Regions from separate parts of the Pelomonas sp. SE-A7 genome, predicted to be linked through region 1. Evidence: riboswitches for the same ligand, from Rfam matches in the RefSeq annotation. Region 1 holds a riboswitch; the other holds the start of a gene.
What was found. Region 1 has a riboswitch for S-adenosylhomocysteine ahead of ahcY (adenosylhomocysteinase). Riboswitches for the same ligand answer to the same signal wherever they lie in the genome.

Region 1 (9,615 bases):
CCGGCCGGGCGGGTCTTGAAGCGCTTGTGCACCCACAGGTACTGCGCCGGGTTGGCGCGGATGCGCTGCTCCAGCCAGGCATGCAGGGTGTGGGCGTCCGCCAGCGGGTCGCCGCTGGGGTAGCCGGGGATGGGGGCGCAGGCCTCGACCTTGAAGCCGCGGCCGCCCGGCAGCATGGTGATCACCAGCGGCTGCACGAGCATGCCCTGGCTCGCTGCCATGCGGCCCGGGGCCAGCAGGGTGCAGGCCGGCACGCCGAAGAAGGGCACGAAGGCCGAGTCCTTCTCGCCGAAGTCCATGTCCGGCGCATTGACGAAGCCATAGCCCTGCTTGATGAAGCGCAGCACCGGACGGATGCCGTCGTGTCGGTCCACGAAGACGCTATTGCCGAAGCGCCCGCGCCCGGCCAGCATCTGACGGTCGAACACCGGGTTGCTCTGGCGCTGGTAGACATCCACCGGCGGCGTCCGCTGGTTCAGCAGCAGTCCCGGCGCCGCCCATTCCAGGCCGACGAAATGCGGCAGCAGCCACATCACCGGTTGCCCGCAACGGTCCGCCAGGGCTATGTCGCCCTCGATCTGCATCAGGCGCTGCAGCCGTTCGGCCGAGGCGAACCAGAGCAGGCCGCGCTCCAGGAAGCTGCGGCCCATCAAGGCGAAATGCTCGCGCGCCAGCGCCCTGCGTGCCGCCTCGTCCAGTTCGGGGAAGCACAGCTCCAGATTGCGCAGCGCAATGCGTCGGCGCGAGGCGGCCAGCCACCACAGCAGCCGGCCCAGGCCACGGCCCAGTACCACCAGCAGCGGCAATGGCAGCCAGTGCAGCAGCCACAGCAGGCCGATCAGCAGCCGGGCGGCGAAACGACCCATCATCCGTTCTGACCCTCGCCAGCTTTCGCGGCAGCGCCAATGTCCAGCCCGCGCGGCTGCTTGTAGCGGTGGTAGCCCCAGAGGTATTGGCCCGGGGCCTGCAGGATCAAATGTTCCATTGCCTTGTTGATCGCCAGGGCAGCGGATTCTGGCGTGGAATCGGACGCAATCTGTGGCGCGGGTCGCACCCGCACCACATAACCACGGCCGCCACTGAGCCGGTCACCCCAAAGCAGCACCGGCACGGCGCCGGTCTGCTGCACCAGGCGGCCGGCCAGGGTCATGGTGTAGGCCTCACGGCCGAAGAAGGGCACCCAGACGCCCAGGCCCTCCGGCGGCACCTGGTCGGGCAGCAGCCCCACGGTCTGGCCCGAGCGCAGGGCGCGGATCATCTGGCGCACGCCTGCCAGGTTGGCCGGGGCGGTCAGCAGACCCGGCCGGGCCCGCGAGGCATCAACGAACTCGCGCATCCAGGGCTTGCGGGCCGGCCGGAACAGCGCCGTCATCGGCTTGGACGCGCCCCATCGCTCGGCATAGGCCTGGGCGCAGACCTCGAAACAGCCCATGTGCGGCGTCAGCAGCAGCAGGCCCTTGTTCTGGGCCAGGGCCTGGTCGATCAGCTCCGCCCCATCCCACTGCAGCTTGCTGCCGAGCGGCTGCTGCGGTGGACGCAGCCACAGCCAGGCCGTCTCGGCAATCATGCGGCCGGCCGCCGCAATGGCCGGCCGGCCCTGGGCCGGGGCCAGGCCGGCCTGGGCCACGTTGGCAGAGAAGCGGCGGCGGTAGGTGGGCGACAGCAACCAGGTCAACCAGCCCGCCCCAGTGCCCAGCACGTGCAAAAGCCGCAGCGGCAGGCGGGACAGCAAACGCATCAGCAAAAACATGTTTCTATAATTCGCGCGTCGCCGAGTTAAATGGACAACTTGCGGGGCGACGCGGGAGGAACAAGACTCCCGCCGGGCTGTGTCAAAGCAGCTCAATAAATGCCGCTAAAGCGTTCGCCGCACCGCTCCACCAGCACCGGCAACGCCGATGGACCCTGAACCCGGAGTGTAAAAGTGGCGAACGACTTCCTCTTCACGTCTGAATCTGTCTCTGAAGGCCACCCCGACAAGGTGGCCGACCAGATCTCGGACGCCATCCTCGATGCGATCTTCCAGCAGGACCCGCGCTCGCGCGTGGCCGCCGAGACCCTGTGCAACACTGGCCTCGTGGTGCTGGCGGGCGAGATCACGACCAATGCGCATGTGGACTACATCCAGGTGGCGCGCGACACGATCAAGCGCATCGGCTACGACAACACCGAATACGGCATCGACTACAAGGGCTGCGCCGTGCTGGTGGCCTACGACAAGCAGTCGAACGACATCGCCCAGGGCGTGGACCACGCCAGCGACGACCATCTGAACACCGGCGCCGGTGACCAAGGCCTGATGTTCGGCTACGCCTGCGACGAGACGCCCGAGCTGATGCCCGCGCCTATCTACTACGCCCACCGCCTCGTCGAGCGCCAGGCCCAGTTGCGCAAGGACGGCCGCCTACCCTTCCTGCGTCCGGACGCCAAGAGCCAGGTGACCATGCGCTATGTGGACGGCAAGCCGCACAGCATCGACACCGTGGTGCTGTCCACCCAGCATTCGCCCGAGATGAGCCTGGGCGACAAGATGACCGACGCCTTCTACGAGGCGATCCGCGAGGAGCTGATCAAGCCGGTGCTGCCCAAGGACTGGCTGACGCCCGACACCAAGTACCTGATCAACCCGACCGGTCGCTTCGTCATCGGCGGCCCGCAGGGCGACTGCGGCCTGACCGGCCGCAAGATCATCGTCGACACCTACGGCGGCGCCTGCCCGCACGGCGGTGGCGCCTTCTCGGGCAAGGACCCGACCAAGGTCGACCGCTCGGCCGCCTACGCCGCCCGCTACGTGGCCAAGAACATCGTGGCCGCCGGCCTGGCCCGCCAGTGCCAGATCCAGGTCGCCTACGCCATCGGCGTGGCCCGCCCCATGAACGTCACGGTCTACACCGAAGGCACGGGCGTCATCCCCGACGACAAGATCGCCAAGCTGGTGAACGAGCATTTCGACCTGCGTCCCAAGGGCATCATCCAGATGCTGGACCTGCTGCGCCCGATCTACTCCAAGACGGCGGCCTACGGCCACTTTGGCCGCGAGGAGCCTGAGTTTTCTTGGGAGCGTACGGACAAGGCCCAGGCGCTGCGTGTAGCGGCCGGGCTGTAAGGCCCGGCGTTTGCGCCAGCAAACCCTGGGGCTTGGGGCGGCGCTCATATCGCTTGCGATGTGAGCGGCGACCACAAGGCTGCATCGCCAATCGCAAGGGCCACTTCGGTGGCCCTTTTTCATTTCCTCTGCACAATCGGCCGCCATGACAAGCAGCCGCCCCCTGCAACTCACCGCCGCCGCCAGCCTCGCCCTGCTGACTTTCAGCTACTTCGGCGCCTATGACCGTGCCACCTGGTGGATGGAAGTGGCGCCGGTGCTGATCGTCTGGCCGCTGCTGCTGGCCACGCACAAGCGCTTCCCAATCACGCCGCTGTTGCTGGCCCTGGTCTTCGTCCACGCGGCCATCCTGATGCTGGGCGGGCACTACAGCTACGCCCGCGTGCCGCTGGGCTTCTGGATGCAGGAGGGGTTCGGCCTTGCGCGCAATCCGTATGACGGCATCGGCCACCTGGCCCAGGGCTTCATCCCGGCCATCGCGGCACGCGAGCTGCTGCTGCGCAAGACACCGCTGCAGGCCGGCGCCTGGACCTTCAGCCTGGTCACCGCCGTCTGCCTGGCGATCAGCGCGATCTACGAGCTGATCGAATGGGGCGCGGCCGTGGTCCTGGGCCAGGGGGCGGATGAATTCCTGGGCACGCAAGGCGACCCCTGGGACACGCAGAAGGACATGGCCCTGGCCTGGCTGGGCGCGCTGCTGGCCCAAGGGCTGCTGGCGCGCTGGCACGACCGGCAACTGGAGAGACTCCGCCCATGAAGGCACCGACCCTCGAGGAGCTGCGCCGCTATGCATTGGCACGCACCCTTTTCAAACCCACCACGTTGCCCACCGCCATCAAGAAGCTGGGCTTCGTCCAGGCCGACCCGATGCGGGCCCCGGCCCGGGCCCAGGACCTGATCCTCAGGCTCAGGGTCAAGGACTATGTGGCCGGCCAGCTGGAGCAGCGCTACCCGCGCCTCGCTGTCGAGGAAGACTGCTTCGTCAACTACGGCTTCCTGCCGCGCGAGACCCTGGCGCTGATGCATCCGCGCACGCCGCGCAAGCCCTGGGACGCGCAGCGCGAGCAGCATGCGCAGGAGCTGCTCGATTTCGTGCGCCGCCATGGCCCCACCCATCCCACCGAAGTGCTGGACGAGTTCGCCCACCATGGCCGCATGCCGGGCTACTGGGGCGGCGAGCTCAACATCAGCACCCAGCTGCTGGACGGCCTGCACTACCGCGGCAAGTTGCGGGTCAAGCGGCGCGACAGCGGCACGCGTGTCTACGAAGCCGTGAACCATCCCGAGGCCGACGACAGCCCGGCCGCCCGCAAGGCGTGCGCCGAGGCCTTGCTCGACAAGGTCGTGGCGCTCTATGCGCCACTACCGGCGGCCAGCCTCGGCTACCTGACCACGCTGCTGCGCTACGGCGCACCGCATCTGCAGGCCGAGACCCGCGCCGTCTGCAAGGCGGCCAAGGACCGCTATGCCCATGCCCAGATCGACGGCGAGACCTGGTACTGGCCGCTGGACGAGAACCCGCGCTCGCGCCGGCACCAGGCACCGCAGGGCAAGGTGACCCTGCTGGCCCCGTTCGATCCGGTGGTCTGGGACCGCCGGCGCTTCGAGCGCTTCTGGGGCTGGGAGTACCGCTTCGAGGCCTACACGCCGGCCCACAAGCGCACCATGGGCCACTACGCCCTGCCCCTGCTGTGGGGCGAGGAAATCATCGGCTGGGCCAATCTGCGCCTAGACAAGGGCCGGCTGCGCCACGAGCTGGGCTTCATTGAAAAACGCCCTGCCGGCGCCCTGTTCAAGGACGCCGTGCAGGGCGAGCTGGAAGCGATGAAGCGGTTCTTAGCGCTTGCCTAGCCAGCGCTCAACCTGGCGATGGCCCTCCTCGCGATCCTTGGCGCGGCGGGCCCATTGGGCCAGGCGGCCGGCCGCCTCGTACTCGGCCCGGTAGTCGGCCTCCTGCGGCTTGATCAGCACCACGGAGCCGCTCGGCACCGGCCCATTGATCACCAGGTTGTCGGTCCAGCTGGCGCCCACGCGCATGGGCTTGGGTGCGGGCAGGGTGTCGAAGTCGCCGGCCGTCATCCAGGGCACGACCTTGGCCGCCACCAGCTTCAGGCGAGGCCGCAGGCTGGACTCGCCGATCCGCCCGCGCTGGCCCCAGCGGACATCGCCGAGGACCAGGTTGCCACTGGCATCACGCGGCACGAAGGCCACGTCGCGGTAGACACCCAGACGCAGGCTCATCAGCGACTCTTCCACCGTCATCGCCATGTCTTCGCGCAAGGTGTAGTAGGCGTAGATGTCGGTGGCCAGGTCGGCGGCAAACCAATCGCCGACCTGGCCGGCCGTGACGGCCTTCTGCGCGGCCGACGCCGCGGTGCCGCCGAACTTGACGTCGGCCAAGGCGTCCAGGTCGCGGTTCTTGAGCGGATAGGCGCCGTCCATCAGGTCCGAAACCAGGCGCCGGTTGGCATAGCGATAGCCAACCGCATAGGCACCGATCGTCTGGCCCGGCTGCTGGTTCAGCAGCTCGAAGGTTTCCACAGGCAGGAAGTCGCCCGCATGCGAGAGCTCGTGATAGAGCAGCCAGCCCATGTCGCCAAGCAGGTCGTCCATGCTGCGGGTCGCACGGCGCGTCGCGCTGTAGTTGGTCATGAAGTACTGGTTGGACTTCACATAGCGCCACAGGTCCTGGAAGGCCAGGCCCTGGCTGTAGGCCTCGCGGTAGTCCGGCGCCTCGTCAATTGTGTCGCGCTCGCCGGCCTCGATCCAGATGTTGTCGGCATCCAGGTAGATCGCCCCGGTGTAGGGGTTGTAGAAGGACGGCCGGACATGCGAGCCGATCACCACGGCCGTGGTGCTCATCAGCATGCGCCGGAAGTCGCCGCGCGCATCATGGACCTGCAGGAACTTCTCGAAGTTCTTGCCCTGCCAGTCGTGCGACACCAGCACGCGATTCATCACCTGCTCGATGCTCGGCAGATTGCCGTTCGTTTCCTGCCCCAACAACGGCAGGCGGGACACGCTGCACAGCTCGTAGGTGCGAATCGCCGCGTTGTAGACGCAGTCAGCCAGCACCGGTGCGTAGGCGCTGGTCGAGCGATAGGCATGGACACGCGAGACATGCCGGTCCGACCAGACGTAGTTGTTGTTCGCCGCCGGCGCCTGGTCGTACTTTTCGACCAGCACGATCACGTCCTGGCTGTCGCTGCCGCTGGCGGTCTGCACCGTGGCGCGGAAGCGCAGCAGCGTGTCCTGGCTCACCGTGGGAGCGACGAACTGGCGGGCCGAGCTGTCGACCGACTCCAGGCTCACCGTCGGCCCGTCGAGCTGGGTCCAACTCACGCTCTGCACCGTCTCGCCCGTCGTGGACCAGGCGCGGATCGAGGCCTTGCCGCCCATGCGCACCGCCTGGTGGTTGCGGACGATGGCCTTGGCCGGCGTGGCCGGTGCCGTGATGTCCAGGGTCACGTCACGCGTCTGCGCCGCACCGGCCACGTCGGTATAGCTGACGCGGAAGCCATAGCTGCCGGCCGTCGTCGGCTCGAAATGGATGACCTGGGTCTGGGCACTCAGCAGGCTGACCGCCGGGCCGCTGGTCTGGGTCCACTGCAGATTGCTGATCGGACCCGAGCAGCCGGCGATGGCCGCTGCGGCCTGCTTGCCGACCAGCGGGCCTTCGATCAGCACCTGGGCCGAAGGCGTGCCGGCCGAGCAGACCAGGTTCGTAGGTTGGGTGGGTTGGGTGGGCTGCGTCGGTTGGGTGGGCTGCGTCGGTTGGGTGGGCTGCGTGGTCGAACCGCCTCCGGATCCACCGCCGCCGCCACAGGCCGCCAACAACACTGCGGCCGCCATGGCCGTTGCACAGGCGCCTGCCCGCATCCCCTGGTATTTCTTCAACTGCATGACTCCCTCTGATCATTGATGGTCGGGCCGAACGGCCCAGGTGCGTCGCCGTCCCAACCGGCCGCCCTTGTTTTTTTGATGCGCGCGGATTTTCACACCAATGCGCCCTGGGACCGGCCCAGGTTCGGCATAATCGCGCCCTGACCCAAGGGGCGCTGCAACCGGACCTGAGACCCAGGATCCCGGCCAGGCTTGGGACGCTCCCCGCGACCGTGCGGGGACCTGGCAACGGCGCTCACCTACCGATCCGGCGTGGGTGAGTGAAGGATGCTCTGGCCACGCTGGTCTCTCTGAAGGAGCCCCGCATGAACGCCCCCGTCAACCTCCCCGACAACGTCATCAAGGATCTCTCGCTGGCCGACTGGGGCCGCAAGGAGATCGCCATCGCCGAGAGCGAGATGCCGGCCCTGATGGCCATCCGCAAGGAATACGCCGCCACCCAGCCGCTCAAGGGCGCCCGCATCACCGGCTCGCTGCACATGACCATCCAGACGGCCGTGCTGGTCGAGACGCTGCAGGCCATCGGCGCCGAGGTGCGCTGGGCCTCGTGCAACATCTTCTCTACGCAAGACCATGCCGCCGCCGCCCTGGTGGCCGCCGGCACGCCGGTGTTCGCCTACAAGGGCGAGACGCTGGAAGACTACTGGGACTACACCCACCGCATCTTCGACTTCGGCCCTGCCGGCAGCGCAGGCGAAGGCCCGAACATGATCCTGGACGATGGCGGCGACGCCACGCTCTTGATGCACCTGGGCCAGAAGGCCGAGAAGGATCTGTCGGTGCTGGCCAACCCGGGCAGCGAGGAAGAGCGCATCCTGTTCGCCTCGATCAAGGCCAAGCTGGCCGTCGACCCGACCTGGTACACCCGCAAGAGCGCCGAGATCATCGGCGTGACCGAGGAGACGACGACCGGCGTGCACCGCCTGAAGGAAATGTCCGCCAAGGGCACGCTGCTGTTCCGCGCCATCAACGTCAACGACTCGGTCACCAAGAGCAAGTTCGACAACCTCTACGGCTGCCGCGAATCGCTGGTGGACGGCATCAAGCGCGCCACCGACGTGATGGTGGCCGGCAAGATCGCCGTCGTCGCCGGCTATGGCGACGTGGGCAAGGGCTCGGCCCAGGCGCTGCGCGCGCTCTCGGCGCAGGTCTGGGTCACCGAGATCGACCCGATCTGCGCCTTGCAGGCCGCGATGGAAGGCTATCGCGTCGTGACCATGGAATTCGCCCAGGACAAGGCCGACATCTTCGTCACCACCACCGGCAACAAGAACGTCATCCGCCATGAGCACATGGCCGCGATGAAGAACAACGCCATCGTCTGCAACATCGGCCACTTCGACAACGAGATCGAGGTCGCGGCGCTCGAGCAGTACCAGTGGGAAGAGATCAAGCCCCAGGTCGACCATGTGATCTTCCCGGACGGCAAGCGCATCATCCTGCTGGCCAAGGGCCGCCTGGTGAACCTGGGCTGCGGCACGGGCCATCCGAGCTATGTGATGAGCTCCTCGTTCGCCAACCAGACCATCGCCCAGGTCGAGCTGTTCGCCCACCGCGACGCCTACGACATCGGCAAGGTCTACGTGCTGCCCAAGCACCTCGACGAAAAGGTGGCGCGCCTGCAGCTGACCACGCTCAACGCGCAGCTCACCGAGCTGACCGAGGAGCAGGCGGCCTACATCGGCGTGCCCAAGGCCGGCCCGTACAAGCCCGACACCTACCGCTACTGATCGAGAGAACGGATGCGTGCCGACCAGCTGCTGCTGAGCCGCGGGCTCGCTCCCTCTCGCTCGGCCGCCCAGCGGCTGATCGAGAGCGGCGCGGTGCTGCGCGCGGCCGGCAGCCCGGTGCGCAAGGCCGGCGAAGACGTGCCCGAGCACGAGGAGCTGCGGGTCACGGACGACGCCGAGCTGCGCTATGTCTCGCGCGGCGGGCTGAAGCTGGAAGGTGCGCTGGCCACCACCGGCATCAAGGTCCAAGGGTTCACGGTGCTGGACATGGGCCAGAGCACCGGCGGCTTCACGGACTGCCTGCTGAAAGGCGGCGCAGAGAAAGTCGTCGGCGTCGACGTGGGCCATGGCCAGCTGCATGCCTCTCTGGCGAACGACCCGCGGGTCGTTCTGCTTGAGGGCCTGCATGTGCGCGAGCTGGCTAGCTCAGGCTTGCAAGCGCACAAGCCGGCCGGCGGCTTCCGGCTGATCGTCGGCGACCTCAGCTTCATCTCCATGCTGGGCTCGCTGGCCCAGCTGGCGCCCTGGCTGGCGGCCGATGGCCAGCTGCTGCTGCTGATCAAGCCGCAGTTCGAGCTCGGCCCCAAGGCCTTGAACAAGGGCGGCCTGGTCAAGGACAAGGCCCAGTACGCCGAGCTGGAGCAGCAGGCTAGAGCGGCCGTGGCGGCCCAGGGCTGGCAATGGCAGGGCTGGTTCGACAGCAGCATCACCGGCGGTGACGGCAACCGCGAATTCTTCCTGTGGGCCTCGGCCGCAGCCTGAAGCCAAGACGAACAAGACAAGGACCGACGAGCATGACGACCCCTGCAGTGAGTTTCGAGTTCTTCCCGCCCAACACCCCGGTGGGCAGCGAGAAGCTGAAGACCGTGGTGCAGG
Region 2 (9,615 bases), on a different contig from region 1:
ATTGACCACCTCGGTGAAGCCGGCGGCCTCCAGGGCCTCGCCGGCCTTGACCGTGCGCTGGCCTGAGCGGCAGATCAGCACCACCGGCCGGTTCAGCTGATCCTCGGCCTCGCGCCGCACCTGGGCCACGAAGCCCGCCTCGTCGGCCTGCATCTCGGGGTATTCGTACCAGGCCACGTGAACGACCCCGGGCGGATGGCCCACATAGAGGTATTCCAGCTCCATGCGGATGTCCAGGAACAGGGCCTCGGGCCGCTGCTGCAGATAGGCCTGGGTCTCCTTGGGGCTGAGGTGCTTCATAGCGACTGCTTCATGGGGAATTGGCGGCCTTCCTACAATGCGGCCATGAACATCGACGCCTCCACCCGCTACACGCGCGGCGCCCAGCTGCCGGACATTCTGCAACATCGGATCGCCATCCTCGACGGCGCCATGGGCACGATGATCCAGCGCTACAAGCTGCAGGAGGCCGATTACCGCGGCGCGCGCTTCGCCGAGCATGGCAAGGATCTCAAGGGCAACAACGACCTGCTGGTGCTGACCAAGCCCGAGGTGATCACCGAGATCCACGAGCAATACCTGGCAGCCGGCGCCGACATCATCGAGACCAACACCTTCGGCACCACCTCGGTCGCCCAGGAAGACTATGCGCTGGGCGAGCATGCCTACGAGATGAACGTGGCCGCCGCCAGGCTGGCCCGCGCGGCCTGCGACAAGTACTCGACGCCGGACAAGCCCCGCTTCGCCGCCGGCGCCCTGGGCCCGACGCCGCGCACCGCCTCGATCAGCCCCGACGTCAACGACCCCGGCGCCCGCAACATCGACTTCGAGACGCTGCGCGCGGCCTACTACGAGCAGGCCAAGGGCCTGCTGGAGGGCGGGGTCGACCTGTTCCTGGTCGAGACCATCTTCGACACGCTGAACGCCAAGGCGGCGATCTTCGCGCTGGACGAGCTGATGGACGACACCGGCGAGCGCCTGCCGGTGATCATCTCGGGCACGGTGACCGATGCCTCGGGCCGCATCCTCTCGGGCCAGACCGTGACCGCCTTCTGGCATTCGGTGCGCCATGCCAAGCCGCTGGCCATAGGCCTGAACTGCGCACTGGGTGCCACGCTGATGCGTCCCTACATCGAGGAGCTGGCCAAGGTGGCCGGCGCCACGGCGGTCAGCTGCTATCCGAACGCCGGCCTGCCCAACCCGATGAGCGACACCGGCTTCGACGAGACGCCCGACGTCACCGGCCGCCTGATGGAGGAGTTCGCGCGCAGCGGCTTCCTCAACATCGCCGGCGGCTGCTGCGGCACGACGCCGGCCCATATCGCGGCCATCGCCGGTCAGGTCTCGAAGTACCAGCCGCGGCTCAGCGGCCAGAAGTTCTTCAGCCAGCTCGTCGAAGCCGCCTAATAAAGGCGGAGCACCTTCTCCATATTGACCAGCACCCGCAGCTCATGCGGGGCCAGGCTGGCGGCCACGGCCTGGGCGGCCAAGCGGGTGTCGCGCGGCACGGGCTCGGACAGCGGATTGCCGCTCTTGCCTATCAAGGCCGCCACCAATGGTTCGTTCGCGCTGTGGCCTCGCTTGAGCACCACGCAATGCTCGCTGTTGGCCAGGCGCACCAGGCTGCCCGGCGGATACAGGCCCACGGCCTTGATCAGGGCGGCCCCGGCCTCGTCGGGCTGGCCCAGTTCGTCCAGGTAGGCGGCCCGCGCGGCGGCCGTGGCCGACATGGCCTTGCGCGAGCGCCGTGGCGACAGCCGGGCCGCGAAGATGTTGACCCGCCGCAGCAGGCGCGCCATCTGCTCGGCCGGACCGCGGCCGGCCATCGGGCCTGGTCCGGCTTCCTGTCGCAGCATCAGGATCTGCAGCCACAACTCGTCCTTCACGCCCAGCTCGCGCAGCAGCTGCGGCGCGTGGTCGATGCGCTGGCGGATCTCGGCGCGCTGGCTGTCACTGAGCTCCTCGTCGCGGGCGCAGAGCCGGTCCTGCAGCTCGCTGATCGCGATGTTCATGCTGAGGGCCGCGCGTATCAGCGAGACCCGCCACTCCTCGCTCCAGCCCAGCTGGCGGGCGCAGAGTTCGGCCACCAGCAGGCACAGCAGGCCATGCTTGGCGCTGTACTGCTGGTAGTCGTGGCTGGCGTCGTAGACCAGCATCATCAGCATCGCGTCGGCGTTCTGCTGGACCCGGGTCATCACCTCCTGCAGGTATTGCTCGAAGCGCGGCAGGAAGTCCTCGGCCCTGGGCTCGCGCAGCAGGGTGTGCACATGCAGCAGCAGGTCGGTCCAGGCCGCCTGGTCGGCGAAGCGGATGCTGTGCTTCTTGAGCAGCGACTCCGGCCGGTAGTCGGCCTTGGCGTCGGCGATGGAGCCCAGGGTGGCACCCTGGTGCATCATGGTGTCGACCTTGTGGGCCAGGGCCTTCTGGTATTCCTTGGTCTCGTGGGCCAGCACGAAGGCGCCGCGCTGGATCAGCGCATGGACCTGCGGCGTGTTGGGCAGCACCTGGCCGGAGGCGAACAGCAGCTTGCCGCGGGCATCCCGGATCGAGAAGCCCAGCACCTGTCCGATATGCAGCGAATGAGGGGGCAGCGGAATCAGGTCCACGGTGGGGTTAGAAGCTCTGCTGCCCGGATTGTCGGCCGAGCCGGCCGCCGGCTGAAGCCCTCAGCGTAAAATCCCGCACGGTCCGAGGAGCGTTGCGACGAGGGGCTTCCCTAGGGAGGCAGCTCGCCAGGCTTGGACAAGTTCCCACAACGACGCTCACCGACCCCTGATCCCAGGGCCGCGGTGAGTGCGCGGCCCGCCCTGACGTCGAGGCCGCCATGAGTTCCATCCCCGCCCATCCTCCCGCCATGAAGCTGTCCGGCCTGGAGCCGGTCTCCATCGGCGAGGGCAGCCTGTTCGTCAACATCGGCGAGCGCACCAACGTCACCGGCTCCAAGGCCTTCGCCCGCATGATCCTGGCCGGCCAGTTCGAGCAGGCCCTGGCCGTCGCCCGCCAGCAGGTCGAGAACGGCGCCCAGGTGATCGACATCAACATGGACGAGGCCATGCTGGACAGCAAGGCGGCCATGGTGCGCTTCCTGAACCTGATCGCCTCCGAGCCGGAGATCGCCCGCGTGCCCATCATGATCGACTCCTCCAAGTGGGAGGTGATCGAGGCCGGGCTCCGCTGCATCCAGGGCAAGGGCATCGTCAACTCGATCTCGCTGAAGGAAGGCGCGGACGAGTTCAAGCGCCAGGCCAAGCTGGTGCGCCGCTACGGCGCCGCTGCCGTGGTGATGGCCTTCGACGAAGTGGGCCAGGCCGACACCTTCCAGCGCAAGATCGAGATCTGCCAGCGGGCCTACCACGTGCTGGTGGACGAGGTCGGCTTCGACCCCGAAGACATCATCTTCGACCCCAACATCTTCGCCATCGCCACCGGCATCGAGGAGCACGACAACTACGCGGTCGACTTCATCGAGGCCACGCGCTGGATCAAGCAGAACCTGCCCGGCGCCAAGGTCTCGGGCGGCGTCTCCAACGTCTCTTTCAGCTTCCGCGGCAACGACCCGGTGCGCGAGGCCATCCACACGGTCTTCCTGTACCACGCGATCCAGGCCGGCATGGACATGGGCATCGTCAACGCCGGCATGGTGGGCGTCTACGACGACCTGGAGCCCGAGCTGCGCGAGCGGGTGGAGGACGTGGTGCTGAACCGCCGCAAGGATGCCGGCGAGCGCCTGATCGAGGTGGCGGCAGCGGCCCAAGGGCGCGCCAAGGACGACTCGGCGCGGCTGGCCTGGCGCGCCGGCAACGTCAACGAGCGGCTCTCGCATGCGCTGGTGCACGGCATCACGGACTTCATCGTGGAAGACACCGAGGAATGCTGGCAGGCCATCTCGGCCAGCGGTGGCCGGCCGCTGCACGTGATCGAAGGCCCGCTGATGGCCGGCATGAACATCGTGGGCGACCTGTTCGGCCAGGGCAAGATGTTCCTGCCCCAGGTGGTCAAGAGCGCCCGCGTGATGAAGGCCGCCGTGGCCCACCTGGTGCCCTACATCGAGGAAGAGAAGCGCCAGCTGGCCGCAGCCGGTGGCGACGTCAAGCCCAAGGGCAAGATCGTCATCGCCACCGTCAAGGGCGACGTGCACGACATAGGCAAGAACATCGTCACCGTGGTCCTGCAGTGCAACAACTACGAGGTGGTCAACATGGGGGTGATGGTCCCCTGCCAGGACATCCTGGCCAAGGCCAAGGTCGAGGGCGCCGACATCATCGGCCTGTCGGGCCTGATCACGCCCAGCCTCGAGGAGATGCAGCATGTGGCGGCCGAGATGCAGCGCGACGACTACTTCCGCGTGAAGAAGATTCCGCTGCTGATTGGCGGCGCCACCACCAGCCGCGTGCACACGGCGGTCAAGATCTCGCCGCACTACGAAGGCCCGGTGGTCTACGTGCCGGATGCCTCGCGCTCGGTGGGCGTCTGCTCGGACCTGCTGTCCGACGAGCGCGCCACGCGCTTCATCGACGAGCTCAAGGCCGACTACGACAAGGTCCGCGAGCTGCATGCCAACAAGAAGCAGACGCCGCTGGTGACCCTGGCCCAGGCCCGCGCCAACAAGCAGGCGCTGGACTGGGCCGCCTACGCGCCGCCGGCGCCCCAATTCACGGGCCGCCGCATCTTCCGCAACTACGACCTGGCCGAGCTGGCCGACTGCATTGACTGGGGTCCGTTCTTCCAGACTTGGGACCTGGCCGGTCCCTTCCCCGCCATCCTCAAGGACGAGGTCGTGGGCCACGAGGCCCAGCGCGTGTTCAGCGACGGCAAGCGCATGCTGCAGCGCCTGATCGAAGGCCGCTGGCTGACCGCCAATGCAGTGTTCGGCCTCTACCCGGCGGCCCAGGTCAACGACGACGACATCGAAATCTACAGCGACGAGTCGCGCAGCCAGGTCTTGATGACCTGGCGCGGCCTGCGCATGCAGTCGGAGCGCCCGATCGTCGATGGCGAGCAGAGGCCCAACCGCTGCCTCGCGGACTACATCGCGCCCAAGGGATCGGTGCCGGACTACATCGGCCTGTTCGCGGTCACCGCCGGCATCGGCTGCGACAAGAAGGAAGCCCAGTTCCTGGCCGACCACGACGATTACTCGGCCATCATGCTCAAGGCCCTGGCCGACCGCCTGGCCGAGGCCCTGGCCGAGCGCTTGCACCAGCGGGTGCGCACCGAGTTCTGGGCCTATGCGGCCGACGAGTCGCTGTCCAACGAAGAACTGATCGCCGAAAGCTACCGCGGCATCCGCCCGGCGCCGGGCTACCCGGCCTGCCCCGACCACCTGGTCAAGCGCGAGCTGTTCCGCGTGCTGGCGCCGGAAGACATCGGCATGGGCCTGACCGATGCCATGGCGATGACGCCGGCCGCCAGCGTCTCGGGCTTCTATCTTTCCCATCCCGAGGCCCGCTATTTCAACGTGGGCAGGATTGGCGAGGACCAGTTGCATGACTGGGCGGCCCGCATGGCGCTGGACGAAAGAGCCGCCCAACGGGCGCTCGCTCCCTTGCTGGGCTGATTGCGGCCCCGACATTCACATCCGCTTGCATTTCAACAAGGCGATATCTGGAATCGTCGGCTTGGCGATGCCAAGCTTTCGCATGTCGATTGCTTTCCTTGAATGCCCATGAAGTTCCCGCTCAACGCCAGCCAGACCATCGCCGCCACCGCCATCGCCGCCTGCCTTCTGGGAGGCGCCTTTGCGCTCGGCAAGATGAACAACGGCAAGGACGGTGCCGAGGCCGGCCGTGAGGCCGTCGAGGCCACGACACCCAAGTCGGGCCAGACCCTGGCCAAGGCCGACAGCAAGCCCATCCTGTGCAAGGGCTGCTGGCAGGTGGCCTCGGTCCACACCGAGGAGCGCGCCGGCAAGGGCAGCGGCGTGGGTGCCGTGGGCGGCGCGGTCGTCGGCGCCCTGATAGGCAACCAGATCGGCGGCGGCAACGGCAAGAAGATCGCCACCGTCGGTGGTGCCATGGCCGGCGGCTATGCCGGCAACGAGATCGAGAAGGACCGCAACGCCCGCAAGGTCTGGATCGTCAAGCTGGACGACGGCCAGGGCCACCTGCGCAACCACGAGCAGGCCAGCAATCCCAACCTGCAGGTCGGCGACAGCGTGGAGCTGCGCGATGGCCTGCTGGTGCGCCGCTAAGGCTCATCAGGCGCGGCTGCTCAGGCTGTGCGAGTAGCGACCATCGCTACCAGATTCTGGGGACGCCTCCTCGACTGAATGGGGGGGCGTGCTGACGCGCCCATGGGAACATCGCCGGTCCAGAACCCGACTAGGCTCTGCCCATGACCGATCGCGCCCGCCGTCGCAGCCCGTGCTCTTTTCGTCTCGGCCCCCTGGTGGGTGCAGTCGTTTCACTGCTGGCAGCGGCCAGCGTCCAGGCCGCGGACCGCTGGCTGTCCGTAGACAAGGCGGCCGGCACCGGCGTCTATGTCTGGGACTCCGGCATGCGCTACGAAGGCGGCCATCTGCAGGGCAAGCGCAACGGCCGCGGCGTGCTGACCTGGCCCGACGGCAAGCGCTTCGAGGGCGTGTTCCTGAACAACGAGATCAGCATGGGGCGCATGAGCTACCCCGGCGGCGTGGTCTATGACGGCGACTTCAAGGATGGCAGGCGCCATGGCCGCGGCGTGCAGACCGAGGCCGACGGCTCGCGCTTCGAAGGCCAGTTCGTCAGCGATGTACCCGAGAAAGGCCAGCGCAGCCTGGCCAACGGCAAGCGTTTCGAGGTCGACATCAGCATGCTCAGCGGGCGCCGCAGCGGGCCCGGCGTGCTGATCAGCTTTGGCGGTGACCGCTTTGAGGGCGAGTTCGTGAACGGTCAGCTCCATGGCCAGGGCAGCACCACCACGGCGGACGGCTATCGCTATGTCGGCGGGTTCCAGAATGGCCGGTCCAGCGGCAAGGGCGTCTACACCTGGCCCAGCGGCCAGCGCTACGAAGGCGACTGGGAAGCCGGCCGCCAACACGGCACCGGCACCTTGGTCACGGCCGACGGCAGACGCTTCGAAGGTCAGTTCTTCGAAGGCCAGCCTAGCAAGGGTGTCATGCACAGGGCCAACGGCAAGCGCATCGAGGTCGACCATCTGATGGTCGTGACCAAGGCCACCGGCAAGGGAATCACGGTGGACAACAACGGTCTTCGCTACGAGGGCGACTTCGTGGCCGGCCAACGCGAAGGCCAGGGGACGCTGGCCTGGCCCGACGGCGACCGCTTCGAAGGCCTGTTCGCTCAGGACAAGCCGGTGCAGGGACGCATGCAGTACGCGGGCGGCCAATCCTATGAAGGCAGCATCAGCAGCAACTTCCAGCAGGAAGGCCGTGGCGTCTACCGTACGCCCGCCGGCCTGGTCTACGAGGGCGAGTTCTCGGCAGGAAAGTACAACGGCCAGGGCCGGCTGAAGTCGCCGGACGGCAGCCTGTTCGAGGGACGCTACCTCAACAATGTGGCGGTCAAGGGCGTGCGAACCTTGGCCGATGGCAAGCGTATCGAGGTCGATACCGAATTCGCCGCCGACAAGAGAACCGGGCGCGGCGCGACCGTTGCCATGAGCGGCGAACGCTACGAAGGCGAATTCGTCAACGGCAAGCGCCATGGCAAGGGCTTGCTGGTCATGGCCGATGGCGATGTCTTCGAGGGCGAGTTCGTCGACGATCTGCGGCTGCGCGGTCTGGTGAAGTTTGGCAATGGCCATACCTACAACGGCGGCTTCGACGCCAAGGGCCTGCGCTCGGGTACGGGCACCTACACCTGGCCTACAGGTGAGCGCTACGACGGTGAATGGCTTGCCAATCGGTACGGCGGACGCGGCAAGCTGGTCCTGGCGAACGGCAGCCAGTACGAAGGCGAATTCCTGAATGACAAATACAACGGCAAGGGTGCGTACATCTTTGCCGATGGTGGTCGTTACGAGGGCGAATTCCTGGACGGCAAATTCAATGGCCGAGGCGTGTTCGCCTACGCCAGCGGGGCTCGCTACGAAGGTGAGTTTGCCGATGATTCACGCAATGGCCAGGGGGTGATGGTCGAGGCCGATGGCAGGCGCTACGAAGGCGGCTTCCTGGATGGCAAGCGCTCGGGCCTGGGGCGGGAGCGATATTCAACCGGGCAGACCTACGAAGGCGGCTATTTGGAGGGCCTGCGCTCGGGCCAGGGTGTCTTCACCTGGCCCAGTGGCCAGCGCTATGACGGCACCTGGCTCAAGGGCGAGCAGGAAGGCTATGGCGTGATGGTCTACGCCAACGGCGACCGCTATGCCGGCAAATGGGTGAATGGTCAGGCCCAGGGGCAGACCGAGCGGGCGCAACAGGCCGCCCAGAACACCTCATCGGACAACGGCAAGTGGGTCGTGGGCCTGCTCGGCGCCGCCCTGATCGGCAAGGCGCCGGGCCTGAGCTCCGTCGAGAAGGCACGCATGGCCACCGGCTTCATCCAGGACGTGGCCGGCGACGGCCAGGGCCGGGGCCTCCAGGCCGCCGGCGCCGACATCCAGGCCGCCCGCAACCAGAGCGCCCAGGTCCAGCAGGCGATCCAGGAACAGCAGCGCCGGGCCGCGGAGCAGCAGCAGGCCAGGGCCCGTGCAGAAGCCGAGCGCCGTGAAGCTCAGGATGCCCAGCGGCGCATCGCCGCCGCAGGCGCCGCCAATGCCGGTGCCACCCAGACGTCGGCTACACCCACGGCTGGCGGCAGTCAGTCCGCACAGGCCCAACAACAGCTGGCACTTGCCGCCCAGCAGCAGCGCGAGCAAGAAGCGCTACGCCAGAAGCTGGCTCAGGACAGGCTGGCTGTCGAGCGCGCCGCACAGGACAAGCTGGCCGCCGACAAGGCCGCCCAAGACAGGGCTGCGCGCGAAGCCGCCCGCAAGGCCGAGCAGGAAGCGGCGCGCCTGGCCAAGGAAAAGGCCGAGGCCGACGAAGTCCAGGCCCGCGGCGAGTACCTGCTGCAGCTGGGCCGTGGGGCCAAGCTGCTGGCGCGCCATTGCCCGGACGGCAAGGGCAAGTATTTCGTGGTCGGCAAGTTCCCGGACATCAAACCCAAGAAGGCCGCCTGCGTCGACCTGCACTACGAGGCCCTGTGCCCCGGCTCGGTCGTCGGCAGCCGCGGCGTGGGCAAGAACTTCGTCGGCTTCGCGACCGACTGCTATTTCGGCGACGCAGTCGAAATCTCGCCGACCCCGGCCTGCAAGGCCGAGGAGGTCAGGGTCGAGGTCCGGGAGATACGCGTCTGCGAATGACCCGCCGGGCTTCGGTTCGACGGCGGGAACAAAGGGGCCGAACTCGTTCATGCCGGCACTGTACTCAGACCGCCGTAGGAAAGCCGCGACGCAGCTGCACGGCCTCGGCGACATGGCTGGTTGTGATTGCCTCGCTGCCAGCCAGGTCGGCAATCGTGCGGGCCACGCGCAGCACCCGGTGGTAGCTGCGCGCCGACCAGCCCAGGCTGGCCGCAGCCTTGGTGAGGAAGCGCGCCTCGCTGGCGCCCAGCCCGGCGTGACGGTCCAGCAGCTTGGCTTCCAACCTGGCATTGCTGCATCCCTGCCTTGCTAGGGCGAGCTGGCGAGCTTGAG

Region 2: it holds a riboswitch for S-adenosylhomocysteine, as region 1 does, so the genes downstream of both, metH (methionine synthase) here and ahcY (adenosylhomocysteinase) in region 1, are expected to answer to the same signal.

What each region holds. Positions count from the first base shown of each region.
Region 1 covers NZ_JAUASW010000001.1:2,549,335-2,558,949, forward strand. Annotated here, with positions in the region: gene QT382_RS11480 (LpxL/LpxP family acyltransferase) at 1-866, opposite strand, end outside; gene QT382_RS11485 (lysophospholipid acyltransferase family protein) at 866-1,750, opposite strand; gene metK (methionine adenosyltransferase) at 1,925-3,106, shown strand; gene QT382_RS11495 (DUF2238 domain-containing protein) at 3,252-3,863, shown strand; gene QT382_RS11500 (DNA glycosylase AlkZ-like family protein) at 3,860-4,957, shown strand; gene QT382_RS11505 (PKD domain-containing protein) at 4,943-7,009, opposite strand; S-adenosyl-L-homocysteine riboswitch at 7,151-7,253, shown strand; gene ahcY (adenosylhomocysteinase) at 7,315-8,739, shown strand; gene QT382_RS11515 (TlyA family RNA methyltransferase) at 8,752-9,501, shown strand; gene metF (methylenetetrahydrofolate reductase [NAD(P)H]) at 9,534-9,615, shown strand, end outside.
Region 2 covers NZ_JAUASW010000003.1:313,941-323,555, forward strand. Annotated here, with positions in the region: gene QT382_RS19405 (rhodanese-like domain-containing protein) at 1-300, opposite strand, end outside; gene QT382_RS19410 (homocysteine S-methyltransferase family protein) at 346-1,407, shown strand; gene QT382_RS19415 (HD-GYP domain-containing protein) at 1,404-2,606, opposite strand; S-adenosyl-L-homocysteine riboswitch at 2,685-2,771, shown strand; gene metH (methionine synthase) at 2,825-5,557, shown strand; gene QT382_RS19425 (glycine zipper 2TM domain-containing protein) at 5,666-6,190, shown strand; gene QT382_RS19430 (MORN repeat-containing protein) at 6,388-9,282, shown strand; gene QT382_RS19435 (YifB family Mg chelatase-like AAA ATPase) at 9,347-9,615, opposite strand, start outside.